One region of the Paraburkholderia sp. 22099 genome, then DNA from elsewhere that is predicted to be linked to it. Evidence: riboswitches for the same ligand, from Rfam matches in the RefSeq annotation. Region 1 holds a riboswitch; each other region holds the start of a gene.
What was found. A riboswitch is a leader RNA that binds a small molecule or an ion and turns the genes downstream of it on or off. The one in region 1 is predicted to bind cobalamin.
Positions count from the first base shown of each region.

Region 1 (7,247 bases):
CCGAGGCTTACCGAAGCGAGAAGATGGTGAAAGCGATTTTGATCTGTGCCGCGCTGGCCGCGGCGAGTCTCAGCGGTTGCGCGGGTCCGAGCGCCGAGGTCCATACCGCCAGTTCCGCTGCCGCGCGGCAAGGCGAACGAACCTACGCGATTACGCGCATGCCGTCGCAGGCGGCGAGCGCGGATCAGCCGCGCTTCGAAGCCGCGGTGCGCGACGAGCTGGCGAAAAACGGCTTCGTCGAGATGACGGGCGAGCCCGCGCGCTACTTGCTGTCGATTGCTTATGACACGCGGCCGGCGACGATCGGCGTCGGCGTGAACGACATGAAGGATTGCGCGCCAAGCGGCTGCGGCCGGCAGAGCGAGCCGCCCTTCTCGCTGTTCGGCGGGCGCGCGTACCGGCATTCATTGACGCTGCGCCTGTTCGAGCGCGCGAGCGGACAGGAGGTCTATAAAGTCAGCGCGGTGATGAGCGATCGCGATGCCGATCCGCTGCATGCAATGCCCGCGCTCGCGAAAAGCGCGCTGGCAAAATTTCCGTTCGATGCGCCGCCCGACTGGCATGTGAAGCTACGCACCGATAAGGCGAGCGGCGCGCTGGACGTGGTGTCGGTGAAGCCGGTGCAGGCTCGGTCTCGGCCGTGAGGCGTCGCCGTCATGGCAAGCCTGCCGCCTGAGCGGCCGACGATTTAGCCATGACGGCAAGTCAGCCGTCGCGGGAGGGCGTATCGGCGATGGCCGTGTCCGCTGCCGCCCACCCTGGCATGTTCAGGTAATAGCGGGTCGAGCGGCCGGCGCCCACCCTGGACAGCAGCCCCATGTTCTCGAGTTCGATGAGTTCGCGCGACGCCGTGGCCCGCGAGGTGTTGCCGACGCTCTCGTACTTGCGGGTGTTCATGCCCCCTTCGAAGCCCTTGGGACCGGCATCGAGCAGAACGTTGACGACTTTGCGTTGCCGGGTCGTGAGCACCTTGTCCCGATGGTTCATCCAGAAAACGGCTTTATCGAGCGTGGCGTCCACGACGCCGGATGCTTCCTCGCAGGACACACGCACCTGTTCGACGAACCATAGAACCCATTCGGTCACGTCGAGCTCGCCATGCTGGGCGCGCTCGAGCTGCTCGTAATAGTCGCGGCGCTTGTCGAGCAGGCGCTGCGAGGTACGAATCAAGCGGCTGACCTCACCGCTGTCGCGCGCCAGCACAAGGTCGATGAGGACGCGACCGATGCGGCCATTGCCGTCCTCAAAAGGATGAATCGTCTCGAACCACAGGTGAGCGAGTGCTGCCTTGACCAGATGGTCGTGCTCGGTCGTTGCGTTGAACCAGTCCAGGAACTGCTGCATTTCCGCCGGGACCTGGGCCGAGGCCGGGGCCTCGTAGTGGACCCGTTCGCGTCCAACGCGGCCGCTGACGATCTGCATTGGCTCGGCATGCTCGCGATAGGCCCCGACAAGGATTTTGACCATGCCTGAGTAGCCGGTAGGAAAGAGAGCCGCCTGCCAGGCGCACAAGCGCTCGTGTGTGAGCGCCGCTTGCCTTTGCCGCACCGCGTCATCCATGATGTCGAGCAGGCCTTCGACGCTCCGCGGCGCGTTGGGGCCATCCTGATTCCCGACGCCGAGTCGCCGTGCCACGGACGAACGCACGGCGGTGAGGTCGATGCGTTCGCCTTCGATGGCTGCCGTCGCGACCGCATCCTGGCTCCAGGCCTCGGCGGCGAGTTCGAGGCGCTGTTCGAAGCCGAGACTCGCCAGTTTGCCTTCAACGATGCCCTGAGCCCGGTGCGCGCGGGCCAGTTCGCCGCCGACGCGAATAGCGTCGTAGTGCATGCCGGGCCACGTGGACGCTTGCCAGATGAGAGGGTGGGTGGATGTCATGACGCTCGGTGAATATTGAGGCGATTACGGGCTCTAATCGACTCATATCGTGAGTCGAATACCAGTATAGCCGACCGTGAGGCGATTGCGCGCCTAATCGCCTCAAATCATGAGTCGATTAGGCGCGCCTCGCGCATCCTGCGACTCGCTTGCCGCTAACCCAGCGTCTTTTTGCCTTCCGTTTCAACTTCCGGCCAGCGGTTTTCAAACACGCAATCGGCGAGCGCCATGCGGCTAGCCCAGCGTTCGGTTTCCAGCATCGGCTGGTTGTAAAACGCCTCGACGTGCCCGAGACACAGAATCGCCACCGGCCGCGCGCCCTCGGGCATATGCAGCAGCGTGCGCACCACGTCGACGTCGAATAGCGACACCCAGCCCATTCCCAAACCTTCCGCGCGTGCGGCGAGCCACATGTTCTGGATCGCGCACGCCACCGACGCGAGATCCATCTCGGGCAACGTGCGGCGCCCGAAGATGTGCCGCTCGCGGCCGTCCATCAACGCCATCACCAGCAGTTCGCCGCAGTCCCGCATGCCTTCCACTTTCAGTTTCATGAACGCCTCGCGCCGTTCGCCGAGGGCGTCGGCGGTGGCGAGCCGTTCGCTTTCGACGGCTGCGTGCAAGGCTTCGCGCAACACCGGATCGGTGATGCGCGCAATCCGCCACGGCTGCATATAACCGACGCTCGGCGCATGATGCGCGGCGTCGAGCAGGCGCTGCAACACGGCGGGGTCGACCGGATCGCGCACGAAGTGGCGCATGTCGCGCCGCTCGTGAATCGCGCGGTAGACCGCCTCGCGCTCGGCGTCGTTAAAAGGCTTCGCCATGGAACAGGGCGGCCGCGAAAGCCGGGTTGGAGGGCCAATAAGCATGCATGTACGTCGCGACGATCGAACCGACGCGGAACACGGCCTCGCCGGGTGCGTCACCCTGTGGCCGGGTGGCCGAACGCAGCGGCGTGAGCGGCGTCGTCAGCTTCGAATAGTGGAACGTGTGGCCGGTCATCGGGCCGTGCACGCTGTCGATCTGTTGCATGCCGAGCGCGGTGAAGCGCGTTTGCATCGTTGCGTGGCCGGGCAGCAGGCCGAGCATTTGCGTGCTCACGCCATGCGTATCGGTGAGCTGTTCGAGCAGATACAGCATGCCGCCGCATTCGGCGACGAGCGGCTTGCCCGCCGCCGCATGCGCGCGGATCGTCGCGCCGCTGCGCGTGTTGCTTGCGAGCGCGGCGGCGTGCAGTTCGGGATAGCCGCCGGGAAGATAGAGGGCGTCGGCATGGTCGGGCAACGGATCGTCCGCGAGCGGCGAGAAGTACACGACCTGTGCGCCGAGCGCTTCCAGCAGCGTGACGTTGGCCGGATAGACGAACGAGAACGCGGCATCGCGCGCGATCGCGATCCGCTTGCCTTCCAGAAGACGCGGCGGCACGTCCGGCGCAGGCTCGCCGAATTCGACCGGCGGCGGCAGTTCGGCCAGCGCGGTGTTCGCGAGCGCATCGGCGGCACGGTTCAGCCGCGCGTCCAGGTCGTCGATTTCCGCCGCCTGATGCAAGCCGAGATGGCGGTCGGGCAACTCGATCTCGTCGTTGCCGCTGACGTGTCCGCACCAGCGTATGTCCGGCGGCAGCGCTTCCTCGAGCGTCCGCGCGTGCCGCGCGGAGCCGACGCGATTGGCGAGCACGCCGTAAAACGGCAGCTCGGGCCTGAATCGCGCGAGCCCGAAGGCGACCGCGCCGAAGGTCTGCGCCATCGCCTTCGCTGAAATCACCGCGAGCACCGGCACGCCGAACACGGCGGCGAGGTCGGCGCTGCTCGGCGTGCCGTCGAATAGACCCATCACGCCTTCGATCAGGATCAGGTCCGCTTCGGCCGCCGCCTGCGCGAGCAGCGTGCGGCAAGCGGCTTCACCGACCATCCACAGATCGAGCGACAGCACGGGCGCGCCGCTCGCGCGCGCGAGAATCATCGGGTCGAGAAAATCCGGGCCGGTCTTGAACACGCGCACGCGCCGCCCCAGCCGCCGATGATGGCGCGCGAGACCCGCGGTAATCGTGGTCTTGCCTTGACCCGAAGCCGGCGCGCTGATGAACAGCGCGGGACATGCCGTCGAGGTCGTTCCGTTCGGGAACGCCCCTGAAGAACTGCCCTCGGCGGGCGCTCCGGACGAAGTGCCTTTCGGCTGCGCCTCCGAAGCGCTCTTATCGGGGCTCGCGCTCATCGCTCAGAACTCCACGCCGCGCTGCGCTTTCACGCCTTGCTCGCGGTACGGATGCTTGACGATGCGCATCTCGGTGACGAGATCGGCGGCCTCGATCAACGCATCCGGCGCGTGACGGCCGGTCACCACCACGTGCAGCATCGGCGGGCGAGCGTTGATCACGGACAGCACCTCGTCGAGCGGCAGGTATTCGTACTTCAGCACGGTGTTCAGCTCGTCGAGGATCACCATCTGGTAGTCGCCGCTCTCGATCATCCGGCGCGCTTCGTCCCAGCCCTTGCGGGCGGTGGCGATGTCGGCGTCGCGGTTCTGCGTGTTCCAGGTGTAGCCATCGCCCATCGTGACGAAATCGCAATTGGCGATCGCGCCGAGAAAATCGCGCTCCGACGTGTGCAATGCGCCCTTGATGAACTGCACGACGCCGAGGCGCATGCCGTGTCCGAGCACGCGCACGGCCATGCCGAACGCGGCCGTGGTCTTGCCCTTGCCGGTGCCGGTGTTGACGATCAGCAAGCCCTTTTCGACGGTGGCGTTGGCCTGTTTTTTCTCGTGGCCTTCGCGCCGGCGTTCGGTCATGCGTTGATGCGATTCGGGATCGGTTTTCATGGAAGGTCCTGTTTCTCGGTGTCGTGGGTTGTCGGTTCGTGTTCGGTCCGGGCGATGATCGAGGCAATCGCCACGGTCACGCCGGCATGCGCGGTCTTGCGGACGAGGAGTTGGGCGTTGGGTACAGCCGACGCAGCCGACGCAGCCGACGCAGCCGACGCAGCCGACGCAGCCGACGCAGCCGACGCAGCCGACGCAGCCGACGCAGCCGACGCAGCCGACGCAGCCGACGCAGCCGACGCAGCCGATGCAGCGGACCCGGCCGACACGTTAGCCGCGCCGAGCAGCGCGCACGGCTCGCAAACGCCGTCCACGCCGAGATGCTCGCGTGCAACCGCCGAAGGCTCGTCTACAGGTATCGCCGCGATCTGCTCGGGGCTGAAGAGTGCGATCGGCAACGCGTGGCGTGCGCAGAATTCGAGCAGGCCTGCTTCGTGGGTTTTGCTGTCGATCGAGGCGATCGTGCTGATTTCGTCGAACGTATGCGACCCGAGCGCGGCACGCACGGCCGTTTCGATCTGCACGGCCGAGGTGTGCAACCGGCAACCGACGCCGACGCTCAGCGTTTTCATGGGCGCGCGCCGCGCCAAAGCCAGCGACGCGACGCCGCCGATCACCACGATCGCCGGCGAGCCGAGCCCGGCGCGAGACACCGTATCGGCGAACTCCCCGAGCCGCGCCAGCGCATGCCGTTGCTCGGGCCGCGTGGCCGATTCGATCGCGGCGCACGGCGTATCAGCGTTCATGCCGGCCGCGAGCAACGCCGCGACGATATCGCTCAAGCGCCGCATGCCCATGTAGATCACCAGCGTCATGCGCGTGGCGACGAGCGCGGCCCAATCGGGCTCGCCGCTGCCGGCGCTATGTCCGGTGACGAATACCACGCCTTGCGCATGATCGCGATGCGTGACCGGAATGCCGATCGCCGCGGGCGCCGCGATGCCCGCCGTGATGCCGTTGATCACGTCCGCGTCGATGCCCGCTGCTTGCAGCGCCTGCAATTCCTCGCCGCCGCGCCCGAACACGAACGGATCGCCGCCTTTCAAACGCGCGACGCTGCGCCCGGCCCGCAGATGCGCGAGCATCTGTGCGACGATGCCGGCCTGCGGCGTGGACGGATGTCCGCCGCGCTTGCCGACGTAAATCACCAGCGCGTCGGCGCGCGCGAACTGCAATACGTCGGGATTCACCAGATCGTCGACCAGCACCACGTCGGCTTGCGCGAGCGCGCGGGTTGCCTTGAGCGTCATCAGTTCGACGTCGCCGGGGCCCGCGCCGATCAGCCACGCGCGGCTCATCGCGGCATGCATGGCGCGCGCCATGTCGTGACGGACGGGAAGGGCCGAAGCGCCAGGAGGGCGTGCGAGCCGGCGGAAAGGGAAGAACTCATGCGGTGCTACGGATATCAGGCATGACGTAATGCGCCGCTTCACCAAGATACATGCAAGCGGGGACCACGCCGTGCTTCAGCGCCATCACATCCGTCCCTCGCGGATTCCGGCGGCCGGCAGCGTGACGTTCGCTGCCTCCGCGTCTGGCCGGTATCCGGGCTGGCGGCCTCATGCGCTTTGCCTTCCCGTCCGCATTCGTCGGACAGTGGCATCGAAAACGCATGCGCGGCGCTATAAAACCCATCGAGCGCCGCAGGTCGCTTACCGTTGCGGGGACAGCACAGGTTGAGCGCGGCAAGCGCGGCCTGTTTCCCGTTTAACTGCACACGCGAATGCATGTGCGGGCACCAAACGCGCGCTTACGATAGCACATGACGCCCCATCCGATAAGCGCCTCCGTCCTCGCGTTTTCTTGACTGCGCCGGGTCGCGGGCCTACACTCGCACGCACTTTGGTGCTCGTGTGCGCGCTCCTGCGCATGCAGTTAAACGGGAAACAGGGCGCCCGCCTTCAAGGACCGGGTCAACCTGTGCTGCCCCCGCAACGGTAAGCGAAATGCGGTACGTCACGTACCGCGGAGCCGGCTTCGATGTCCACGCGCAAGGCCGCGTCGGCATACAACCACTGGGCGAGAAATCACTCGCACGGGAAGGGGAAGCGGCGCTTTCGCCAGCCCGGATACCGGCCAGAGCACGCAGGACGAACGCCGCGGGGATGCGGCATGCGTTCATGACCTCACCCCGCTTGCTGTCTTTCCCTGTTGCAGCAACGCCGTCGATCGAATGGACCTCACGATGCAAACTCAAATGCGCAAGATCCCCGTCACCATCGTCACGGGCTTTCTCGGCAGCGGCAAGACCACGCTGCTTCGGCACATTCTTCGGCATGCGGGCGGCAAGCGCATTGCGGTGATCGTCAACGAGTTCGGCGAGCTCGGCATCGACGGGGAAATCCTCAAGGGCTGCGGAATCGGTTGCGACGAAAACGGCGTCGAAACCGAAGGGCAACTGTATGAACTGGCGAACGGTTGCCTGTGCTGCACCGTGCAGGAAGAATTTTTTCCGGTGATGGAAAAACTCGTCGAGCGCCGCGAGCAGATCGATCACGTGCTGATCGAAACGTCGGGCCTCGCCTTGCCCAAGCCGCTGGTGCAGG
Region 1 covers NZ_JBQEPU010000038.1:21,570-28,816, forward strand. Annotated here, with positions in the region: gene ACTJLC_RS27485 (DUF4136 domain-containing protein) at 24-644, shown strand; gene ACTJLC_RS27490 (Fic family protein) at 706-1,878, opposite strand; gene bluB (5,6-dimethylbenzimidazole synthase) at 2,034-2,705, opposite strand; gene ACTJLC_RS27500 (cobyrinate a,c-diamide synthase) at 2,689-4,095, opposite strand; gene cobO (cob(I)yrinic acid a,c-diamide adenosyltransferase) at 4,099-4,701, opposite strand; gene ACTJLC_RS27510 (cobalamin biosynthesis protein) at 4,698-5,273, opposite strand; partial or broken gene cobA (uroporphyrinogen-III C-methyltransferase) at 5,292-5,999, opposite strand; cobalamin riboswitch at 6,221-6,459, opposite strand; cobalamin riboswitch at 6,528-6,796, shown strand; gene cobW (cobalamin biosynthesis protein CobW) at 6,887-7,247, shown strand, end outside.

Region 2 (7,247 bases), on a different contig from region 1:
CGTGATGCTCGAAGTAGCGGAACAGCACGACCACGTCGCTGAGATAGCTGATGTCGATATCGCTCTGAATTTCGCCGATGATGCCGTGCTGACCCAGCACCAGCATCGTGATGATGCCCTGCTGGTTCAGGTAGCCGAGCAGCTCATGCATTTGCAGCAGCAGGTAGCGCTCGCCGGGCATCGCCTGGAGATAGGCGTTCAGGCTGTCGATCGCGACATACCGGGCGCCCTTGTTTTCGACCGACTGGCGCACGTCGGTCGCGAATTCGCCGGGCGAGATTTCCGCCGGATCGATCTGGCGCAGCGTGAGCAGGCCGCTTTCGACGTGCGGCGCCAGATCCATGCCGAGCGCCGCGCAGCGGATCATCAGCGTGGTGAGCGTTTCGTCGAATACGTAGTAGACGCAGCGCTGGCCGCGTTCGAGCGCCCTCAGCAGGCACGACACGACGGTGGTGGTCTTGCCCACGCCGGACGGTCCGATCATCAGCGCATTGGTGCCGGGGATCAGGCCGCCGCCCAGCAGCGCGTCGAGGCCCGGCGTGCCCGTGCTGAGCGGGTTCGGGTCGAATTCCGCGTGATGTTCCGCAGCGACGAGGCGCGGATACACACGAATGCCGCCGGTGTCGAGCGTGAAGTCGTGATACCCCTCGCGGAACTTGATGCCGCGCATCTTGGCGATGCGCAGCCGCCGCCGGTTGCCGCCGTAGTCGTGCACGATGTTGTCGAGGCTGATCACGCCGTGCGCGATGCTGTGCAACTGCACGTCGCCGGTGTCGGAGGTGTTGTCGTCGAGCAGCAGCACCGTGCATTCGCGGGTCGCGAAAAAGCGCTTGAGCGCGAGAATCTGCCGCCGGTAGCGCAGCGGGTTCTGCGACAGCAGACGCAGTTCCGAGAGACTGTCGAGCACGATGCGGGTGGGCTTGACATCATTGACCTGTTGAATGACGTTGCGCACGGTCTCGCCGAGTTCGACTTCGGCCGGGTGCAGCACGGACTGCTCGTATTGCGGGTCGAGGCCCTCGTCGGAGAGCAATTCGAGAATCGAGAAGCGGCTGAGATCCCAGCCGTGGCTGTCCGCCACCGAGATCAGTTCGGAACGGGTCTCGGAGAGCGTGATGTAGAGGCCGGCTTGCCCTTCGTCGACACCCTTGAGTAAAAACTGCAAGGCTAGGGTAGTTTTACCTGTGCCGGGCGCGCCCTCGATGAGATACATGCGGCGGGGCGTGAAGCCGCCACCCAGGATGTTGTCGACCCCTTCGATCCCTGATGAAAGGCGGGCCGGCGTGTCGGTGACAGGTTTCGTTGACATGGCTTGGCGATTCACGTCGATTGAGTGGCGGCATTTGGTGGGCCGGTACGGCGGGCGCGCAAGATGCGTGCCCAACCCTCGCGTGCCTCGGTCCGAGCGCCACGGGTACGGACAGTGCTGTCAGCCTCTCGACCGCTTTCAGGGAGCGCGCCGACATGAACCCCGCCCGTTTCCTCGCCGCCACGTTTGCCGCTGCGTCGCTAGGCGCCGTGCTGCCCGGCAGCGCGAGTGCCGACGATGCGCCCAGTCCGTGCGCATCGCTCAAACGCATCGTGGCGGCTGCGCCAGGCGGCCTGGCCTCGTTGACGCCCGACGACGGCAAGGGCGTCGCGCAACCTTACGGCGACGATGCGCAATGCTCCGCGAGCGGCGGCAGCTACCAATGCACGTGGACGCCGCATCATGACGCCGGGTCGAGCGCGGACGCGCTGCAGGCCGTCGCGGCGGATATCGCGTCGTGTCTGCCCGAAGCGACCCACGATCAGAATTCGCCGGGACGTCAGCACTTTTATTTGGGCGCGCCGGGTAAGCGGACCGAAATCACGCTGGCGCCGGCGGGTTCAGCGAGGCTGCGCCTGGTGGTGTCGGGTCAATGAGCGGCAAGCGGGCCGATATGCGTGGATTTCAAATCCGACGGCGGGCGTCGCGCTGGTGTTGTCAGTGCGACGCGGGCCACCATGTCCAGCCGCGCGATGAACGCCGTAATTCGACCGCCGACAGCGGGGCGATTTCGATGCGTGGAAATACGGCGGGCGATGCTCCGAGTGCGTGAACGAGCGCCGCGCGAATCACCGGAGCGTGCGTAATGGCGACCACGTTGCGCGGGTTTTGACGCGGGGCGCTTGTTGTACCGGTCGTTCCTTCGCTGATCGCGCCGTCCAGCGCATCGAGCCATTCTCCCAGGCGCTTCACGAGTTGACTGAACGACTCGCCGCCGTGCGCCGCGAAGTCGGGATCGCGCAGCCAGGCAGCGAGGTGCTGCGGCGCTTCATTCGCGAGATCGGCGAGGCGGCGTCCCTGCCAACCGCCGTAGTCGATCTCCGCCAATGCTGTGTGGACCGTTGCGGCGAGGCCCAACGCCAGCGCCGTATCGCGCGCGCGAACTGCGGGGCTGACGAAGACTGCGGCGGCGTCGGCAATCGCCAGGCGCTGGCGTGCGGCCTGGGCTTCGGCGAGGCCGCGAGCGTCGAGCGGATCGTCGGCGGGAAAGCGGCCCGCGCGCATGGCGGGGGTCGATGCGTGGCTGACCAGTAACAGCCTTGTGTCCATTCGATGACTTCCATAGAGGTACGCCAAGGCGGAACGCCCGCATGGACGCGTTGCGCTACCGAGTGCCGGAGTTTAGCGCGTAGAATAGCGGCACTGCGAAGTGCGGAAGCCGGTGAGAGCCCGGCGCGGTCGCGCCACTGTAATCGGCATCACGAGCCGAAAGCCAGACCTGAGCTTCGCAGCCTTCCTTTGCAATCGACTATCGGGGCGCGCTACCCCCAGGAGATGTCCATCATGACCGAAGCTGTTTTCGATCCCGCGAACCCGCCCGCCGCTCAACCCACGCCGATTCCGCTGCGCGAGTTGTTGCCTTGGGTCGTGTTCGGCGGCCTGCTGCTGTTGCTCGCGCTTTACTTCGTTGGGGCGGAACAGGGCGCCACGTCGCTGGTGCCCGGCATGTACGTGCATGAGTTCGTGCACGACGGTCGCCATCTGCTCGGCTTTCCCTGCCACTAACGGAGTTCGACATGGTTGGTAAGTTGTTATTGCGCGGGATGCTCGCAGGCATCGCCGCGGGACTGCTCACGTTCGGCTTCGCCCGGCTCGCGGGCGAGCCGCAGGTCGATCAGGCGATTTCCTTCGAGGAAAAGGCCGCGGCCGCGGCCGAGGGCGGCGAGGCGCATGAACACGAAGACCTCGTTAGCCGCGATACGCAGGCGGGCCTGGGGCTGTTGACCGGCGTGGTCACGTATGGCGCGGCGTTCGGCGGATTGTTCGCGCTCGTATTCGCCTACGCCTATGGACGGGTGGGCGCATTGAGCGCGCGTGCGTTGTCGGCATGGCTTGCGCTCGGCGCGTTCATCGCGCTGGTGATCGTCCCGAACATCAAGTACCCCGCGAATCCGCCGGCGGTGGGCGACCCCGACACGATCGGAACGCGCACCGGCTTGTTCTTCCTGATGATCGCGATCTCGCTGACCGCGATGGTGTTTTCGCTGAAGGTGCGGCGTCGCGCGGTAATGAAACTGGGCGCGTGGAATGGCTCGATCGTGGGCGGCGTGGTGTTCGTCGCGATCATCGCTGCCGTGCAATTGTCGATGCCGACGATCAACGAAGTGCCGGCGGCTTTCCCGGCCGTGCTGCTGTGGAAGTTCCGCGTCGCGGCGATCGGCATGCAGGTGATCATGTGGACGACGATCGGACTGCTGTTCGGCGCGCTGGTGGAGCACAGCGGATTGACGCGGGTAGGCGCGGGGCGGGCGGCGGTGAAGTCCGTTTGATGGTTTTCTGTTGGTGAAAAGTGTGGGCTCCGTCGCCCCGGTTGACGTATGCCTGTAGCCCGCCTCGTGCGGGCTTTTTATTGCCTGTGTGGGCCAACTGGTTACCACCGTCCTCGCAGCTTCGCTGAACTAGTCGCCAGGGCTTCGAGGGCTGTTCGACGCCACAGCGTACGCCCTACGCGCCCCAACCCGTAACACCCAATCGAACACCCCGCGCCTTTCCCCGACCGGCTGGGTCAGCCGCTCAAACAATTGCGCAACGGCGCCATCGAGTTGCGCAAGCACTGGCGCCTGAGCCGCCGCCTCCAAATCGAAAACCGGCAATACCGACACGCGCTCATCCAACCCGCCGTCCACAGAACCAGTAGCCGCACCGCTATAACGCGCGATCAACGAATCAAGCCGCGCCACGATCGATTCCACATGCGCCGCGCGCACATTCGCGGCATTGAGCGCCACTTCACCCGACACCCCGCGCCGAGCAGAATCACTCAACACCCGCGCCCAATGCAAACAGCACAGCAGCGATCCGGTGGCCAACTCGACACCAGAATTCCACGCCACCACGCGCTGCATTTGCAGCGGCTTCAGCGCGATTCGCAACTCATGCCAACCGCGATCGAGCTTGCGCATGGCGACAGCCGCATCCGCCGCCAGCGCAGCGGACCCGCCCAGCCGCACGACCTCGCGCAACGCACCCAGCACAGCCGCAAGCCTCATCTCCACATGACGGCTCGCCGCGAGCGGCATCATCAGGACCGCCACCGCGAACGACACGAGACAACCCACCAGCACTTCCTCGATCCGCAATTCGACCAACGGCCCCATCGCGAAGCCCAACTCGCCATACACCAGTCCGACGAGCACGGTAATGAAGAACACGCCCGGCACATACGCGCTCAGGATGTAATAAGCCCAGCCGAACACGCAGAGCACCATGGCGGCCACGAGCAGCATCGGCGAATCGTGCAGCGGCGCGACGAGCAACACGCTGGCGAGCGCGCCGGCCAGCGTTCCCGCCAGTCGCTGCGCACCGCGATAAATCGTGTCCGCGCGTGAGCGTGTGCCGAGAAATACCACGAACGTCGTGATGACCGCCCAGAACCAGCGCTCGGGAGACAGCGAGTGGCCGATCAGCATCGCGAGAAACGCGGCTGTCGTGGCGCGGGTGGCGGGCAACCAGCAGAGCCTGGCGCGCAGGTCCGCGAATCGTTGCACGGCTGAGACCGGAGCGTCGCCGGACGCAGACTCGAAGCGCCGCCGCGCTCGACGATGCGCGATCTCGTCGAGCCGCTCAATCGCGTGACGCAGCACGTCCGCATTCGCTTGCCCGCGGCCATACGCAGACACCGACACCAACGCATGCTGTCCCGCCGCGACTTCCACTTCGACGATGCGCTCGCGAATCGTGTCGGCATCGGGTGGGTTCAGCAACGCCAGTTGTTCTTCGAGCGCGAGCGCGGCTTCGTTCAACACCGAGAGTCGTGCCGCATCCGGCGCATGCAGCACGCGCGATGCGCGCAGCGTCACCGTATGAATCGCAAGCCGGAAACTGGCGGCGGGTCGCGTCGGCACGATCGCGCGGCCGACCAGCGCGACCATCAACGGGCCGAAAGCGGAGAGCAACAGCGATTGCACGAGGTGCAGCCGCGAAGGGTGCAGATACAACCCAAGATAAAAGCACACCACGCCGAGCAGCGCGCAACCGAGCGCACGCGGACCACAGGCCTGGCAGAGCATGCCGGCGAACATCACGACGAGAAAGCCGGCATCTCCGGCGAGCGGATAAGGACTCAGCTCGCTCGCCGCGGCGAAGCACACGCAGGCGCACAAATACAGATAGAAGAGCGAGCCGAACCATGCGGACCGCCTTGCATCGCGCACGAACAGCGGCGCGACCATCGCGAACAGGACGCCGGGCGCGGCAAGGGTGATCGGTTGATGATGGAAGACCGTCCACGCGATGCTGGCCATGCCGGCGAGCAGGCAGGCGAGCGCGACACGCAGCGCGGTATGGAGACGCACGAGTCCCGGGTCCGCGACGAGCAGGCGGTCGGCGACGCGCGAAAACGCGGCAGCAATCATGATCGATGATATCCAGGCTAAATGGTCGCGACCGGCTTGTGGCCGATTGCGACAGACCGGACGCGCGGCTGAAGGTGGCGCTGCGCGTCCGGTGGATTCGGGTTTTCCCGGATGATATCTAGCCAAAATTGCAGGAGTCGGGTTTTCGCGGCGGCGCAGCGGCGCATTCGGCGCTGCGCGCGCCCGCATCACGTCGCGTCGTGAAAAATCACGCCGAGCGTGTGCCGCTGTCCTGACCGCAAACGGCTCACGCCATGCCGCAAGTTCACGCGGTACGCTCCACGCGTGCCTTGCACTGGCCGATGATGCACCGCGAACACAACGGCGTCGCCCTTGCCGAGCGGCACGACTTCCGTGCGCGACTGCATCCGCGGACGCTGTTCGGTCATCACGAACTCGCCGCCGGTGAAATCCTCCCCCGGCTCGGACAACAGAATCGCAACCTGAAGCGGAAACACGTGTTCGCCATAGAGGTCTTGATGCAGGCAGTTGTAGTCATCCGTGGCGTATTGCAGCATCAATGGAGTGGGGCGCGTCTGCCCGGCGGCGTGGCATCGCTCGATGAATTCCGCATGCACGGCCGGATAACGGACGTCGATTCCCATCGCCTCGTTCCAGCGATTCGCCACCGGCGCGAGACGCGGGTACAGCCCGCTGCGCAACGCCGCGACGAGCGGCGGGAGCGGGTAAGCAAAGTACTTGTATTCACCGCGGCCGAAACCATGCCGCGCCATCACCACGCGGCTGCGAAACAACGCATCGCGCGGATACAGCGCAGTCAGTGCATCGCATGCCTGCGCGGTGAGCAGATTGCGCAGCATCGCGCAGCCGTACGCGTTCAGTTCTTCTTCGGCGTCGAACCAGTCGATCTGATCGATGCGTTGCGCAAGCGAGCCAATAGAGGGATTTGCATCGGGCGCGGCGGCGCGTTCAGGTTTTGGCCGCATTGCCAACGCCGATTCCGCCGACTGCGCATCCGGCTGTGCATCCGGGTGTCGATCCTTCGCAATCGTGTTCATGAGCCGTCTCCGTCAAGCGATCATCGAGTCATCATCAAGTGTAAGCAGGCGCCCCACGCCGCGCACTCCGACTCTTGCTGTCCAATTCCTCGCTCGTCTGCGTTCGGGCAAGCGCGCAGCCGCGTGCCGGATCATTGCGGCTGTCGGCAACTCGTATTTCCAATAAGAAACGAATAGGGGCAATGCGTGCCTGCCGTCGCAAGAGCATGCGCGGGCATCGGCGGCATTCGTGCGCCACGATGGATTCGGTCCAATCTTCAAGCCCAGCAAGCGCACACGACGGTTCCCGCGCGTCACCTCCGGGCAAACGCCCTTGCCGCCATGAAAGCCCGCGTGTATAGTTTC
Region 2 covers NZ_JBQEPU010000012.1:18,178-25,424, reverse strand. Annotated here, with positions in the region: gene ACTJLC_RS13570 (ATPase domain-containing protein) at 1-1,309, opposite strand, end outside; gene ACTJLC_RS13565 (hypothetical protein) at 1,465-1,905, shown strand; gene ACTJLC_RS13560 (histidine phosphatase family protein) at 1,967-2,578, opposite strand; adenosylcobalamin (AdoCbl) riboswitch at 2,655-2,793, shown strand; gene ACTJLC_RS13555 (CbtB domain-containing protein) at 2,813-3,034, shown strand; gene ACTJLC_RS13550 (CbtA family protein) at 3,046-3,798, shown strand; gene ACTJLC_RS13545 (FUSC family protein) at 3,928-5,883, opposite strand; gene ACTJLC_RS13540 (2OG-Fe(II) oxygenase) at 6,072-6,902, opposite strand.
Region 2: it holds a riboswitch for cobalamin, as region 1 does, so the genes downstream of both, ACTJLC_RS13555 (CbtB domain-containing protein) here and cobA (uroporphyrinogen-III C-methyltransferase) in region 1, are expected to answer to the same signal.

Region 3 (7,247 bases), on a different contig from region 1:
GCGGCCGTGGCGGTCACGCCCGGCACGATCTCGTAGGGAATGTTCAACTCGCGCAATCTGCGGATCTGCTCGCCGATCGCGCCGTACAGGGACGGGTCGCCGGAATGCACGCGCGCCACGTCGTGGCCCTGGCCGTGTGCGTCCTTGAGCAAGGCGACGATCTGATCGAGGTCGAGCTCGGCGGTGTTGACCACTTGCCGCGCGGCATGGCCCTCAAGCACCGCGGCCGGCACGAGCGAGCCCGCATACAGAATCACCGGGCACGTGCGCACGAGGCGCTGTCCTTTCACCGTGATCAGTTCGGGATCGCCGGGGCCCGCGCCGATAAAAAACACCGTCATTCAACACTCCATGATTCATTGCGGCATGCGATGCATGCGCGGTTCAAACTGCGATTCGCAACGCTTCGAGCAGATCGGCCACGCGTTCGAATTCACGATCCACGGCGGGCAACGGCGGGCGGCGCAGCATGACAACGGGCACACCGCGTTCGCGCGCCGCTTCGAGCTTCGCTTCGGTCGCGCCGCCGCCGCTGTTCTTGCTGACCACCACGTCGAACGCTTCGGCGGCGAACAACGCGCGCTCGCCTTCGAGCGTGAAGGGTCCGCGCGTCGCCAGAATTCGCGCCCGCGCATTGCCTTCGTGCGGATCGAGACAGCGCACGGTCCAGAACTGATGCGCCGGAATGTCGTCGAGATGCGCGAGCGGTTCGCGTCCCAATGTAAATAGCGGACGCTCGAACGCAGCAAGCGCCGCCGTAAGCTCGGCCCAATCGCCGACCCTGCGCCAATCGTCGCCGGCTTGCGGCTGCCAGCCCTCGCGGCGCAGCGCCCAGCACGGCACGCGCGCCGCGCGGCTCGCCGTGACGGCGTTCGCGCTGATTTGCGCGGCGTAGGGATGCGTCGCGTCGATCACGAGCGCGATGCGTTGCGCCTCGATATAGCGCGCCATCCCTTCGCTGCCGCCGAAGCCGCCCACGCGCACCGTACACGCGAGATCGTCGGGCACCTTGCCGAGACCCGCGAGACTGTACACGTGCTCACGGCCGAGTTGCCGCGCAATCCGCAACGCGTCGCCGGTGCCGCCGAGCAGCAGGACACGCGTCATTGCGCGGCTCCGATCAGATTGCCCTGGCGGTCGATCGCGAACATTTCGACGTTGACCTGCGGCGGCACGATAGCGCGCGCCACTTCAAGCGCATGCCGGCAGACGATGTCGCCGAGCGGCACGTTTTGCGCCCGCGCCAATGCGACCGCCTGCTGGCTCGTATTGGCCGCGCGAATCGCCGCCTGCAACGCGTCGTCGGCGCCGTCTTCGGCGGCCCAAACGGCGAGCCGTTCCAGATCGATGCTCGAATTGCGGCTATGCAGATCGAGATGCCCCGCCGCGAGTTTGCTGAGCTTGCCGAAGCCGCCGCATACGCTCAACCGCTCGACCGGCGCGCGCTTCATATGCTTGAGCACCGCGCCGACGAAGTCGCCCATCTCGATCAGCGCGATATCCGGCAGGCCGTAATGCGCGCGCATCGCGTCCTCGCTCGCGTTGCCGGTGCAGGCGGCGAGATGCGTGTAGCCGTTCGCGCGCGCGACGTCGATGCCCTGATGGATCGACGCGATATAGGCCGAGCACGAGAACGGCCGCACGATGCCGGTAGTGCCGAGAATCGACAGGCCGCCGAGTATGCCCAGGCGCGGGTTCATCGTCTTGAGCGCGAGCGCCTCGCCGTCTTCGACGCCGATCGTCACCTCGAAACCGCCTGCGTAGCCGTGCTCGGCGGCGAGGTCGGTGAGATGGTCGGTCATCATCTTGCGCGGCACCGGGTTGATCGCGGGCTCGCCGACCGGCAGCGTCAGTCCCGCGCGCGTCACCGTGCCGACGCCGGGCCCCGCGCGAAAAATCACACCCGGTTCGGTCAGTAGCCGCACGCGGGCGAACACAATCGCGCCGTGCGTCACGTCGGGATCGTCGCCGGCATCTTTCACGGTGCCCGCTTCCGCGCCGCCCGCGCCGTCAGCGATGAAGCGGCAGTACACCAGCGGCATCGGCACATGCTGGCCTTTCGGCAAGACGATTTCCGCAACCTCGCTGACGACGCCCGCGAGCAGCAGACGCGCCGCCGCGAGCGACGTCGCGGTGGCGCAACTGCCGGTCGTATAGCCGCTACGCAGCGGCGCGGGTTGTTCGGGCGTTTCTTCGCGCATTACGGTTGTCGCCGTGATTCGGATGACGTCGCGATGGCGGCCGTATCGGTTTCACGCGCGGCCTTCGTCACGTCCAGCAACGTGATCGGCAACGCCTGGCGCCACGTATCGAAGCCGCCGAGCGGTTGCGCGTCGGCCAGCGCGATGCGTGTGAGCGTGCCGCCATGTTGCTCGCGCCAGGCCGCGAGCGCCGCCTCGCCTTGCAAGGTGACCGCGTTGGCGACCAGCCGGCCGCCGTCGCGCAGACGCGCCCAGCACGTCTCCAGCACGCCCGCCGCCGTCGCGCCGCCGCCGATGAACACGGCGTCCGGCGCCGGCAGCCCTTGCAGCGCTTCGGGTGCGCGCCCGGCCACGAGTTGCAGACCCGGCACGCCCAGCGCATCGCGATTGTGCTCGATGAAACGCTGCCGCTCCGCGTGCCCTTCAATCGCGATCGCGCGGCAGGTCGGATGCGCGCGCATCCATTCGATGCCGATCGAGCCGCTGCCCGCGCCCACGTCCCACAGCAATTCGCCGGGCGTCGGCGCGAGGCGCGCCAATGTGATCGCGCGCACGTCGCGCTTGGTCAACTGGCCGTCGTGGCGGAAAGCGTCGTCGGGTAAGCCGCAGGTCAGCGGCAGACGCGGCGCGCCTTCGGTCGCGCGGCATTCGAGCGCGATCAGATTCAACGCGGCGACATCGGGAGCGGACCACTGATCGGCGCGGCCGTCGATGCGACGTTCCAGCTCGCCGCCCAGATGTTCCAGCACGATCATGCGGGTCGCGCCGAAGCCGCGCGCATTCAGCAGTTCGGCCAACGCCGCGGGCGTGCGCCCATCGGCGCTCAACACGAAGACGCGCGCGCCGTCGTGCAAATGCGCGTTCAGCGCGGGCAGCGGCCGCCCCACCAGCGACACGGTCGCGACCTCCTGCAACGGCCAGCCGAGCCGCGCCGCCGCCAGCGACAGCGACGACGGCGCGGGCAGCACCCGCAACTCGCCGGCCGGCAACTGCCGCGCGAGCGTCGCGCCGACGCCGAACAGCATCGGATCGCCGCTCGCCAGCACGCATACGGAAGCGCCGCGCTCGGCCAGCAACGGCGCGAGATCGAACGGCCGCGGCCATGCCGCGCGGCGCGCGGCGAGGCGCGCGGGCAGCATCGCCAGATGACGCTCGCCGCCGTAAATCACCGACGCCTCCAGCAACGCACGCCGCGCGGGCCGTCCCAAACCGGCGAAGCCGTCATCGCCCATGCCCACCACCGTCAGCCACGCAGGCATGCATCCATCCTCATTCTGTGTCTTCAAATCATGCGCTGTGCCACGCCGGTCAAAGCGTCCAGCCTCGTTGTGCTGTCCGAAAAAAGGCATAATACAGCCGCCGGTGCCCTTCGGGGCCGAAGAGGGAACACAGTGCCACTGTGGCTGCCCCCGCAACTGTATGCAGCGAGTCCGTTTGCGCTCCGCGCCACTGGTTTCACCGGGAAGGCAGCGGCGGACCATGACCTGCCAGCCAGGAGACCTGCCGGCGAGACTGTTCGTGCCAGCCTGCATCGGGCGGGGTGTACCGATGCCGCAGCAATGCCCGCCTCACGGCTTGCTCGGGCTTTCGCGCGACGCTAAACCCGGTGTCCGTCTTGAATCAAGTTTCGCCCTCCACCGTTTTGCCCGACGCGGCCCCAGCGCCACGGCCCTCGGCGTGTCCGGGGCTGCTGCGCATCGTCGCCGCGCGCGACGGCGGCATCTGCCGGATCAAGCTGCCTGGCGGCGAGTTGAGCGCCGCGCAGGCCGAGGCGATTGCCGAGGCGAGCGCGCGGCATGCGGCCGGCGTGATCGAGTTGACCAATCGCGCGAACCTGCAGGTGCGCGGCGTGCGTGGCGGCGAGGCAGCGGCGTTGAGCGCGGCGTTGGTGGCGGCGGGGCTTGGGCCCGATGGAGCGGCGCCCGACGCGGCGGCTGGTTCGGATGCGATGGCGAAGCGCGCCGCGCCGGCTTCCAACTCGCTCCGCGCGGCGGCCGCCGACGACGTGCGCAACGTGATGATCAGCCCCGCCGCCGGGCGCGATCCCTTCGCCTTGTTCGACACGAGGCCGCTGTGCGCCGAACTGCTGGCGCTGCTGCAAGGCGAAGCGCGCTTCGCGGCGTTGTCGCCGAAATTCGCGCTGCTGGTGGATGGCGGCGAGCGCCTGGCGAGGCTCGATCATCCGCATGACGTGTGGCTCGCGGCGTCGCAAGTTCGTGACGGTGTGCGGTTCGTGTTCGGTCTTGCGGGTTGCCCGCCAGCGGTGGCGTTACCGCAAAACCCGGCTGCCGGTTGCGATGACTCGACACAAGCTCGTCGCGTGGACGACGCAGGCGCATTAGCCGCCGTGTCGTCATCGCAAGTCCCTGCGCTTGTCCGCGCGCTGCTGCACTCGTTTCTCGACCTCGCCGCCGCCGACGCCACGCGCATGCGTCACCTGCTCGCCGCGCGTTCCGTCGACGCCGTATTGCAGCGCGCGCAAACGTATGTCGATTTCCCGCTGTCACGCGACGCGTCGCTCGCGTCCTGGCATCGCGCGACACCGGCCGATGCCGCGCGTCGTCTCGGCGCGCACGCCCAACGCACGACGGAGACCTGGCACGTAGGCGGCCAGCCGCCGCTAGGCCGCCTCGACGCCGCCACCCTGCATGCCCTCGCCGCGCTCGCACGACAGCAAGGCAACGGCACGCTGCACGTCACGCCGTGGCAAAGCGTGCTGCTGACCGACATCGCGGCGCACGCCGTGCCAGCCGTGCTGACCGCACTGAACACGCTGGGCCTCGCCTGCGATGCCACGCAAGCCATCACGCGTCTGATCGCCTGCGCGGGCTCGCCAGGCTGCGCGAAAAGCCTCGCCGACACCAAGGCCGACGCACTGCGGCTCGCCGCGCGCTTGCCCGAGAACGTCGAGGTCCATCTGAGCGGCTGCCCGCGCTCGTGCGCCGCCGCGCATCGTGCGCCGTACACACTGCTGGCTGTGTCGCCCGGCACTTACGACCTTTATCGACGCGACGACGGCCACTCGGATTTCGGCCAGTGCGTCGCGCGCCAACTGACGATCGACCAGGCCGCCGACCTGCTCGACCACCTGGCCCGGAGCCCATAGATGCTTGATTACATTCGCGACGGTCAGGAGATCTATCGCCAATCCTTCGCGACGATCCGCGCGGAAGCCGATTTATCGCGCATCCCCGCGGACCTGGAAAAACTCGCGGTGCGCGTGATTCACGCGTGCGGCATGGTGGATATCGTCGACGCCCTGCAATTTTCCGCAGGCGCGGGCACCGCGGGCCGCACGGCGCTCGCGCAAGGCGCGCCGATTCTCTGCGATGCCGGCATGGTCGCGCAAGGCATCACGCGCGCGCGGCTGCCCGCGAACAACGAAGTGATCTGCACGCTCACCCACGACGACGTACCGGCGCTCGCTCGCGAACTCGGCAACACGCGCTCGGCCGCCGCGCTCGAATTGTGGCGTCCGCGACTCGCGGGCAGCGTCGTCGTGATCGGCAATGCGCCGACCGCGCTCTTTCATTTGCTCGACATGCTCGATGCCGGCGCGCCGAAGCCCGCGCTGATTCTCGGTTTTCCGGTGGGCTTCGTCGGCGCGGCCGAATCGAAGGCGCTGCTCGCGGACGACAGCCGCGGCGTGCCCTACGTGGTGGTGCACGGCAGACGCGGCGGCAGCGCGATGGCCGCCGCCGCCGTGAACGCGCTCGCGACGGAGGTCGAATAAATGACCGTGCAAGGACGTTTGTTCGGACTCGGCGTCGGCCCCGGCGACCCTGAACTCATCACGCTGAAGGCGCTGCGTCTGCTGAAAGCGGCGCCCGTGGTCGCGTATTTCGTCGCGAAGGGTAAGAAAGGCAACGCGTTCAGCATCATCGAAGCGCATTTGCACGACGCGCAGCAGCATCTGCCGCTCGTGTATCCGGTCACCACCGAAGCGCTCGAACCGCCGCTCTCGTATGAAGCGATCATCGCCGACTTCTACGACACGGCGGCGGAGATCGTCGCCGGTCATCTCGACGCGGGCCGCGACGTGGCCGTGATTTGCGAGGGCGATCCGTTTTTCTACGGCTCCTATATGTATTTGCACGACCGGCTCGCGGCGCGCTACGAGAGCGAAGTCGTGCCCGGCGTGTGCTCGATGCTCGGCGGCGCCGCCGTGCTCGGCGCGCCGCTCGTCTATCGCAACCAGAGCCTCTCCGTGCTCTCGGGCGTGCTGCCCGAGGACGAATTGCGCCGCCGTCTCGCCGATGCCGACGCCGCCGTCGTGATGAAACTCGGCCGCAATTTCGACAAGGTGCGGCGCGTGCTGGGCGAACTCGGTCTCGCGCGGCGCGCGCTTTACGTCGAGCGTGCGACGATGGGCAATCAGCGCATCGTGCCGCTCGCGGAAGTCGATCCGATGGCGTCGCCGTATTTCTCGCTGCTCGTCGTGCCGGGGGAAAAATGGCAAGGATGACGCCACCCGCGATCGTGATTCTCGGCGCGGGCGCGTTGACGACCGCGCGGCGCATTCAAGCTTTGTACGCGGATAGCCAGGTGCATGGGTTGCAGGGACGCGTCGCGGCCGATGTCTCGTACAGCGAACTCGGCGCGCATCTGCGCGAGTTGTATGCGCGCGGCACGCCGATCGTCGCGTTGTGCGCGGCGGGCATCGTGATTCGTTGCGTCGCGCCGTTGCTCGCGAACAAGGGCGCGGAGCCGCCGGTGCTGGCCGTCGCGGAGGACGGCAGCGCGGTCGTGCCCTTGCTCGGCGGTCTCGCCGGCGTCAACGTGATGGCGCGCGTGATTGCCGCCGCGTTGGCCGTGTCGCCGGCGATCACGACGAGCGGCGAATTGCGCTTCGGCACCTGCGTGCTCAATCCGCCCGAAGGCTATGCGCTCGCCGATCTCGGCCAAGGCAAACGCTTTGTGTCCGATCTGCTGGCCGGCGAGAGCACGCGGATCGAAGGCGAAGCGCCGTGGCTCGACGATGCGCAGTTGCCGCGCTCGGCATCGGCGCGTCTCGCGATTCGCGTGACGCCGCGAGCGTGGAGCGGA
Region 3 covers NZ_JBQEPU010000010.1:108,327-115,573, reverse strand. Annotated here, with positions in the region: gene cobM (precorrin-4 C(11)-methyltransferase) at 1-341, opposite strand, end outside; gene ACTJLC_RS12215 (cobalt-precorrin-6A reductase) at 385-1,107, opposite strand; gene ACTJLC_RS12210 (cobalt-precorrin-5B (C(1))-methyltransferase) at 1,104-2,201, opposite strand; gene ACTJLC_RS12205 (bifunctional cobalt-precorrin-7 (C(5))-methyltransferase/cobalt-precorrin-6B (C(15))-methyltransferase) at 2,201-3,460, opposite strand; cobalamin riboswitch at 3,545-3,723, shown strand; gene cobG (precorrin-3B synthase) at 3,808-5,307, shown strand; gene ACTJLC_RS12195 (precorrin-8X methylmutase) at 5,308-5,934, shown strand; gene ACTJLC_RS12190 (precorrin-2 C(20)-methyltransferase) at 5,935-6,666, shown strand; gene cobJ (precorrin-3B C(17)-methyltransferase) at 6,663-7,247, shown strand, end outside.
Region 3: it holds a riboswitch for cobalamin, as region 1 does, so the genes downstream of both, cobG (precorrin-3B synthase) here and cobA (uroporphyrinogen-III C-methyltransferase) in region 1, are expected to answer to the same signal.

Region 4 (7,247 bases), on a different contig from region 1:
GCGCAGCAGCGGCACCGCGAGCGCCGCGCCGGTGCCTTCGCCGAGGCGCATATCCAGCGACAACAACGGCTGCACGCCGAAATGATCGAGCATGCGCCGATGCCCCGCCTCGTTCGACGCATGCGCGAACACGCAGTACTCGCGCACGTTCGGCGTGAACGCATCCGCGACCAGCAGGGCCGAACTGGCGATGAAGCCGTCGACCAGAATCGTCATGCGCGCTTGCGCCGCCGCGAGATACGCGCCCGCCATCATCGCAATCTCGAAGCCGCCGAAGGTCGCGAGCACGTCGAGCGGATCGGAGGAAACGGCGTGACGGGCGAGCGCCGACGCGAGCACGTCGCGCTTTTTCGCGAGCCCGGCGTCGTCGAGACCGGTGCCGCGGCCGACGCATTCCTCGATCGGCACGTTGCACAAACGGCTCATCAGACAAGCGGCCGACGAGGTGTTCGCAATGCCCATCTCGCCGAACCCGATCACGTTGCTGCCGAGCGCCGCGTGATGCCGCACGCGCGCCGCGCCCGCCTGCATCGCGGCCAGCGCGTCGTCGCGGGTCATCGCGGGTTCACACGCGAAGTTGCGCGTGCCGGCCGCGACCGGAATGTCGACAAGACCTTCCGACGACGGCAACGGTGTCGCAATGCCGGCGTTGACCACTTCGAGTTCGATGCCGGCAACGCGGCTCAATGCGTTGATCGCCGCGCCGCCAGCCAGGAAGTTCGCGACCATCTGCGCGGTCACCGCTTGCGGATAGGGGCTCACGCCTTCATCGGCAATGCCGTGGTCGCCGGCGAATACGATCAGCGCCGGGCGCTCGACGGTGGGATGCGTCGTGCGCTGAATCAGGCCCATCTGGCGCGCGAGCGCCTCGAGCCGTCCAAGACTGCCCGGCGGCTTGGTCTTGGTGTCGATGATGTGTTGCAGGTCGTCGCGCAGCGTTTGATCGAGCGGTTCGGCTTCGAATAATCCCGACGAGCGTGGCAAGGAAGTCATAAGGTTTTTTAAAAGGAAGGTTTTGACAAAGCGCTCAGCGCGGCGCGGGAATCAGCGCCTCGTGTTCGCCGTCGCGTATCAGGATCAACGGATAGCCGAATGCGCGGCTCGTCAGCGCGGGGGTCAGCACGTCGTGCACCGGTCCGGCGTAAGCGCCGCCGTCACCGTCGAGCAATAGCGCATGGGTCGCGAAGCGGCGCGCGAGGTTCAGATCGTGACAGGAAAACAGCACTGTACGCCCAGGCTCATGCGCCCACCCGCCCAGCGCTTCGAGACAATCGATCTGGTGGTGCAGATCGAGATGCGACAGCGGTTCGTCGAGCAGCAGCAACGGCGCGTCCTGACATAACACCGCGGCGAGCGCCACGCGTTGACGCTCGCCGCCCGAGAGCGACAACACGTCGCGCGTGGCGAATGCGGCGAGGCCCAGCAACTCAAGCGCGGCATGCGCGGCGTCGCGATCGGCCTCGCGCTCCCAGCCCCAGCCCGTCAGATGCGGGAAGCGATTCAGCATCACGATGTCGAGCACGCTCGCACTGAACGCGTTCGCTGCGCTTTGCGGCATCAGCGCGCGGCGTTGCGCGAGCGGCAGCGGTTGCCAGTCGGCCAGGCGCACGCCGTCGAGTTCGACCTGACCCGCCGACGGCTGCAACAGACCCGCGAGCGTGGCGAGCAGCGTCGTCTTGCCCGCGCCGTTCGGGCCGGCGACGCACCAGAGTTCGCCTTCGTAGAACGTATGCGTGAACGCTTCGAGCAAGGTGCGCGTGCCGGCACGCAAGGTCAGACGTTGCACGCTGAGCGCGGCGTGGGAGGCGTCGTGTGCTTTCATCATCGGCGCCTGTGCAGCAGCATCCACAGAAACACCGGCACGCCGATGATCGAGGTGATTACGCCGACCGGCAACTGCGCCGGCGCTATCGCGGTGCGCGCGATCAGATCGGCGCCCATCACCGCGACGCCCCCGCCGAGCGCCGCGGCGGGCAGCAGCATGCGCTGATCGTTGCCGAACGCGAGCCGCAGCATATGCGGCACCACGAGGCCGACAAAGCCGATCGTGCCCGCGGTGGTCACCGCCGCGGCCGCCGCCAGCGACGCCACCAGGTACACGCGCAAGCGCAGCGGCACCACGGCGACGCCCAACGCTTGCGCGGCGGCATCGCCGCGCAGCAGCACATTGAGCCGCGGCGCGGCGGGCACGATCGCAAGCAGCGCGACGGCGAGCACGGCGAGCGCCGTCCACGGCATCGCACCGCCGTTGAGATCGCCGGTCAGCCAGAACAGCATGCCGCGCAAGCGATTGTCGGGCGCGAGGTTCAGCAGCAACGTGATGAGTGCGCCCCAGCCCGCCGCGATCACCGCGCCGGTCAGCAGCAAACGCGGCGACGTATCCTGCGGCTCGCCGCGCCACAGTTCGCGCCGTGCGAGACCGAGCACCAGCAGGATCGACACGAACGCGCCGGCGAATGCGCTGGCGTCGACGATCCACCACGCGCCACCCGCGATCATCGCGACGAGAGCGAACGTCGCCGCGCCGCCTGACACGCCTAACACGTAGGGTTCGGCCAGCGGATTGCGCAACAGCACTTGCAGCAGCGCGCCGGCCAACGCGAGCAACGCGCCGCATGCGAAGCCCGCCAACGCGCGGGGCAAACGCAGCGTGCGAACGATCTCGGCGGTCAGATCGGCGGACCCGCCATGCGCCGTGGACGAGGGCATCAGCGCCGCCAACACGCGGCCGGGCGCAAGCGCCACGCTGCCTAGTGCGAGCGACGCCATCAACACGACGAGCGCGACCACCGCGAGCGCGAGCCAGATCGCGGCGGCACGCTTCGCGTTCATGACGCGAAGCGTGCTCGTGGTTGGGGTGGTCGAACTCGAACCGCGGTTCATCGGCGCGTGCTCATGCGGGAACGTTCGTCACTGCTGCTGCCAGGCAACCGTGACATACGCACCGCGCCTGGGCGAGTTATACGAGTAGGCCGTTTCATAGTCCTTGTTCAACAGGTTATGGATTTGCGCGGCCACGTACCACGCTTTCGTGATGTTGTAGCGCGCCGACAGATTCACCACGCCGTAGCCGCCCAGCTTGCCGCTGCTATCCTCGCGCGCGCCGCTCACGATCCACTCGCCGCCCACGCGCCAGCCGGCGATGCTGCGATTCACCGCGAGCGATCCAAAACGCCGCGCGCGCCGCAGAAGGTCGGCATCTTTGTCGAGGTCGACGGGATTTTGCAGCGTCAACGACGCACGCACGTCCGTCTTGCCGACATGGCCGCTCCACGATCCTTCGAGTCCCTGCACCTTCGCATGCCCGACGTTCTCGGCCAGATAGATGCCGGGCGTCACCTGCTGATAATCGATCAGATTCGAATAGCGCGTCTGGAACGCGCTCAGGCGCATCACGCCGAGCGCGTTCGACGCGTACTGCAACGCGGCCTCGATCGAATGACTGCGCTCCGGCTGAATCGACGCGTTGCCGCTGTACGGATAGTACAGATCGTCGAAGCTCGGCGCGCGAAACGAATCCGAATAGCTTGCAGTCGCCTTCCAATGGCCGGTGATGTCGAAACCGTAGCCGAGATAGTAACTGTTCGCTCCGCCGAAATCGGAATACTGGTCGCGCCGCACATTGGCCTGAATCTTGTTGCGCCCAAAGCGCCCCGTATAGCCGACGAAACCCGAATCCACATGACGATCCGGTGCCGCGAACGTATCCGAGTCGAGGCTTTGATCGAGATGCTCATAGCCCACCTGCAACTTCTGCTGCGCGGCGAACGCGAAATCGTTCTGCCACGTGTACTGGCGATTGTCGGTATCGAAGCGGCCGTTATAGATGCCGTTGGTCTTCGACACGCTGCGGTCGTCGCCTTCGGAGACGATGAAGTGCGTGGTCCACCAATCGGTCAGCTTGCCGTTCGCGAACACCGACATCTGACGCACCTTGCTATACAGATTGTTTGAATCGGTCGGCACGCCATACGCGTTGTCGTAACTGTTGTTGCCGTTCGACTGGAAATACGTGACGCCCGCGTTCCATTGGTCGTTGAACCTGTGACGCAGCGAAGCCGAAATGCTTTCGTTCAGATAGCCGTTTGCGTTCGGATTGGCTTGCGGCGCCTCGCGCGGATTCAGCGACGAGAAGCCGTCGTCCTTCGAACGGGCGAGCGACAGGTTGAAGGTGGTGGCGCCGTCCTTATCCAATGCGCCGTTCACGCCGGCCTGCTGCGTCTGCGTGTGATAGCTGCCGTAGTCCACCGAAAAGTTGAAACGCGGCGGATGGTCGCCGCCGTCTTTCGTGAACACCTGCACCACGCCGCCGATCGCGCCCGAACCGTATAGCGCGGACACGTTGCCGTTCACCACTTCAACGTGATCGATCTGGTCGAGCGGGATCTGCGCGAGTTGCGATGTACCGAGGCTCACCGAGTCGACCCGCACGCCGTCGATCAGCACCAGCGATTGCGTCGACGACGCGCCACGCAAAAACAGACTCGTGGTCGAACCAGGACCACCTGTACGCGAGATTTGCGCGCCGGGGGCAAGTTGCAGCAGGCCGGGCAAGTCGGTCGCGGTGCTGTCGGCGATGTCCTGCTGATCGAACAGCGCCGTCGGCGGAATCGCGTCGGCGAGCGCTTGCGGGCCACGCCCCGCCGTGACGACCACCGGCGACAACACGATGGGCGATGAACCTGCAGCCGCGGACGAGGTGGAAGAAGACGCACCGGAAGAGGTGGAAACAGCAGCGGCCTGAGCGTGCACGACGAGCGGCACGCCCGCAAAAACGAGCCACGCCGCGCGAGCGATGGGGGACAGCATGGGATGACATTCCTGTGGGTAACGTGCGCGGCCCGCTTCCCCGCAGGCCGATGCGTAACGAGGCGCCCGCGCTTTTCAACGTTTTCGCGGACGTTCCTCTCCCTCTGGCCGGTATCCGGGCTGGCGACACATCGATCCCGCCTTCCCACGCGTGACGCGCAGTGGCACACTCGCACGTTCAGCTTCGAACACGCGATCAGGACCGACCTGCATGATGAATGCGGTCGCTTACCGTTGCGGGGGCAGCGCAGGTTCGCGCGTTCTGGCGAACGACGCGCCCTGCTTCCCGTTTAACTGCGCGCACTGTGAAAGCGCGCGCGGGCACCAGAGTGCGGCCAGTTTAGGAGCGGCCCCGGAGCCCGTCAAGAATCGTTGATCGTTGCGCGATCTGTTCGGTTAAGTGCGGGTTATTGTCCGATGCGCGAGTACTTTTTCATCATATGGTCGATCAATGCCTGCATAAAGCGAGGTTGTTACGTCTCGAAACGAGACAAATGTCGGAACCCGCGATATTCCGCGCTAAAATGCGATGTCTTTAGAGGACGCAGCACATGCTCACCGAACTCGAAACACTTTCACAGAACATCGGCAAGCTGATCGCGATCAGCCAGCGCCACAACGAAGCGCGCCTCGCGCTCGAAGAGCAGCTCGCCCAATCACGCGCCGAAGTCGAAGCCACGCGCACGGAACTTGCAATGCTTCGCGAGGAACGCGATGCGCTGCAAGCGGAACGCGACGCACTGTCGGCCAAGATCGACGACGCCCAGGTGCGGCTGAATGCGATTCTCGAGAAACTGCCGCGGGCACGCGCGCACAATGAGCCGGACAACCAGCTCGATCTGCTCGAGCCCGCTCAGCATCAAGCCGAAACCGGGAGCGACGTGACCCGCCACGGAGAAAACGCATGACCACGAAGCAGATCGAAGTGTCGATTCTCGGCGTGCCCTATCGTCTCGCCTGCTCGGCTGAAACAGAAGGCGCACTGCTTGAAGCGGTCGCGCGTGTCGACGCCGAAATGTCGAAGATCCGCAATAACAGCAACGTGCGCGGCACGGATCGCATTGCCGTCATGGCTGCGCTGTCGCTGGCATCGGAACTGCTTAAGCTGCAAAGCAGCGTGCGGCACGGAGAAGCATTTCCCGCTGAGGAAATCCGGCGTACAATGCATCAAATGAACGAGCAACTGGGTACTGTGATCGAGCAGTACAGCATGCAATAATTATCTAGTGGCCGGTCGCGAGATTGGCTGCGGATTCAAGCGAAGTGCATGAGCGGTAGTCAACAAGACTCGGCAAACGTTTGAATTCCATCGTTTTAGTTTCATCGGTTTAGCTTCCCTGCCTGGTTCGCCAAGGTCATATATTCCTTGAACCAATGCCATGTGCACGGTTGCGGAAATTTGTAGCACGGGCGTGCGCGTCACTCTGTCTGATGTACCCGAAGTGTTGCTAACTGCGACCAATTCTGAACCCCCGGTTCAGGATGCCGGCCTAGCGGCTAAGGCGGGGACCTTATTTGGAACGGCATCGGACTTCGGTTCGGTGCCGTTTTTCTTTGGGCCTCGATTTTCTTCCGCATCTTCAAACCCTTAACGTTCCAATTCGATTCATGCGCTACTGGCTAATGAAGTCCGAACCGGACGAAGCAAGCATCGACCATCTCGCCCACGCACCGCACCGCACGCTGCCGTGGACCGGCGTGCGCAACTATCAGGCGCGCAATTTCATGCGCGACATGATGCAGGTCGGCGACGGCGTGCTGTTCTATCACTCGAGTTGTCCCGAGCCGGGCATTGCGGGGCTCGCCGAGGTATCGTCCACTGCTTATCCGGACCCCACCCAGTTCGACACGAAGAGTCCCTACTACGACCCGAAGTCGTCGCAGGAAACGCCGCGCTGGATGCTCGTCGACGTCGTGTTCAAGAAGAAGATCCCGCTGATTCCGCTTGCCGCATTGCGCGAGCACGAAGAATTGAAGGACATGCGCGTGCTCGCCAAAGGCAACCGCCTGTCGATCACGCCGGTGACCGAAGCCGAATGGCGCTTCATCACCCAACGACTCATTTGACATTGCACGCGCACGCGGCACGTTACGGCCCGATCCATGCGCCGAACTGCGCGCGGCAAGGATCGAGCCTGTCAGGCAACGTCAAATTAGGGAACCAAGCTCAGGTTACAAGCGCCTAACGGACTCGCAAACGCTGGACCGCAAACGCCGTGCCATTGGCTCATGCCGATGGCGTCGCCAATGCGCGGCGTTCGCTCCGATCGTGCATCACCTGTTCAGGCAAGGAGTCCAACAATGAAGAAAAACACCGCACGTGCAATCGCGCTCGCTCTCGCATGCATCGCTCCCACCGCGCTCGCGCTCACGCCGGCCGTGGCTCGCGCGCAGAACGCGCCGCAGTATCAGCCGGCGGGCGTGCTGTCGCTAAACGC
Region 4 covers NZ_JBQEPU010000029.1:11,582-18,828, reverse strand. Annotated here, with positions in the region: gene cobT (nicotinate-nucleotide--dimethylbenzimidazole phosphoribosyltransferase) at 1-993, opposite strand, end outside; gene ACTJLC_RS24195 (ABC transporter ATP-binding protein) at 1,028-1,825, opposite strand; gene ACTJLC_RS24190 (FecCD family ABC transporter permease) at 1,822-2,883, opposite strand; gene ACTJLC_RS24185 (TonB-dependent receptor plug domain-containing protein) at 2,911-4,809, opposite strand; cobalamin riboswitch at 4,899-5,153, opposite strand; gene ACTJLC_RS24180 (ATPase) at 5,361-5,717, shown strand; gene ACTJLC_RS24175 (cell division protein ZapA) at 5,714-6,028, shown strand; RNA gene ssrS (6S RNA) at 6,141-6,322, shown strand; gene ACTJLC_RS24165 (EVE domain-containing protein) at 6,418-6,876, shown strand; gene ACTJLC_RS24160 (SIMPL domain-containing protein) at 7,111-7,247, shown strand, end outside.
Region 4: it holds a riboswitch for cobalamin, as region 1 does, so the genes downstream of both, ACTJLC_RS24185 (TonB-dependent receptor plug domain-containing protein) here and cobA (uroporphyrinogen-III C-methyltransferase) in region 1, are expected to answer to the same signal.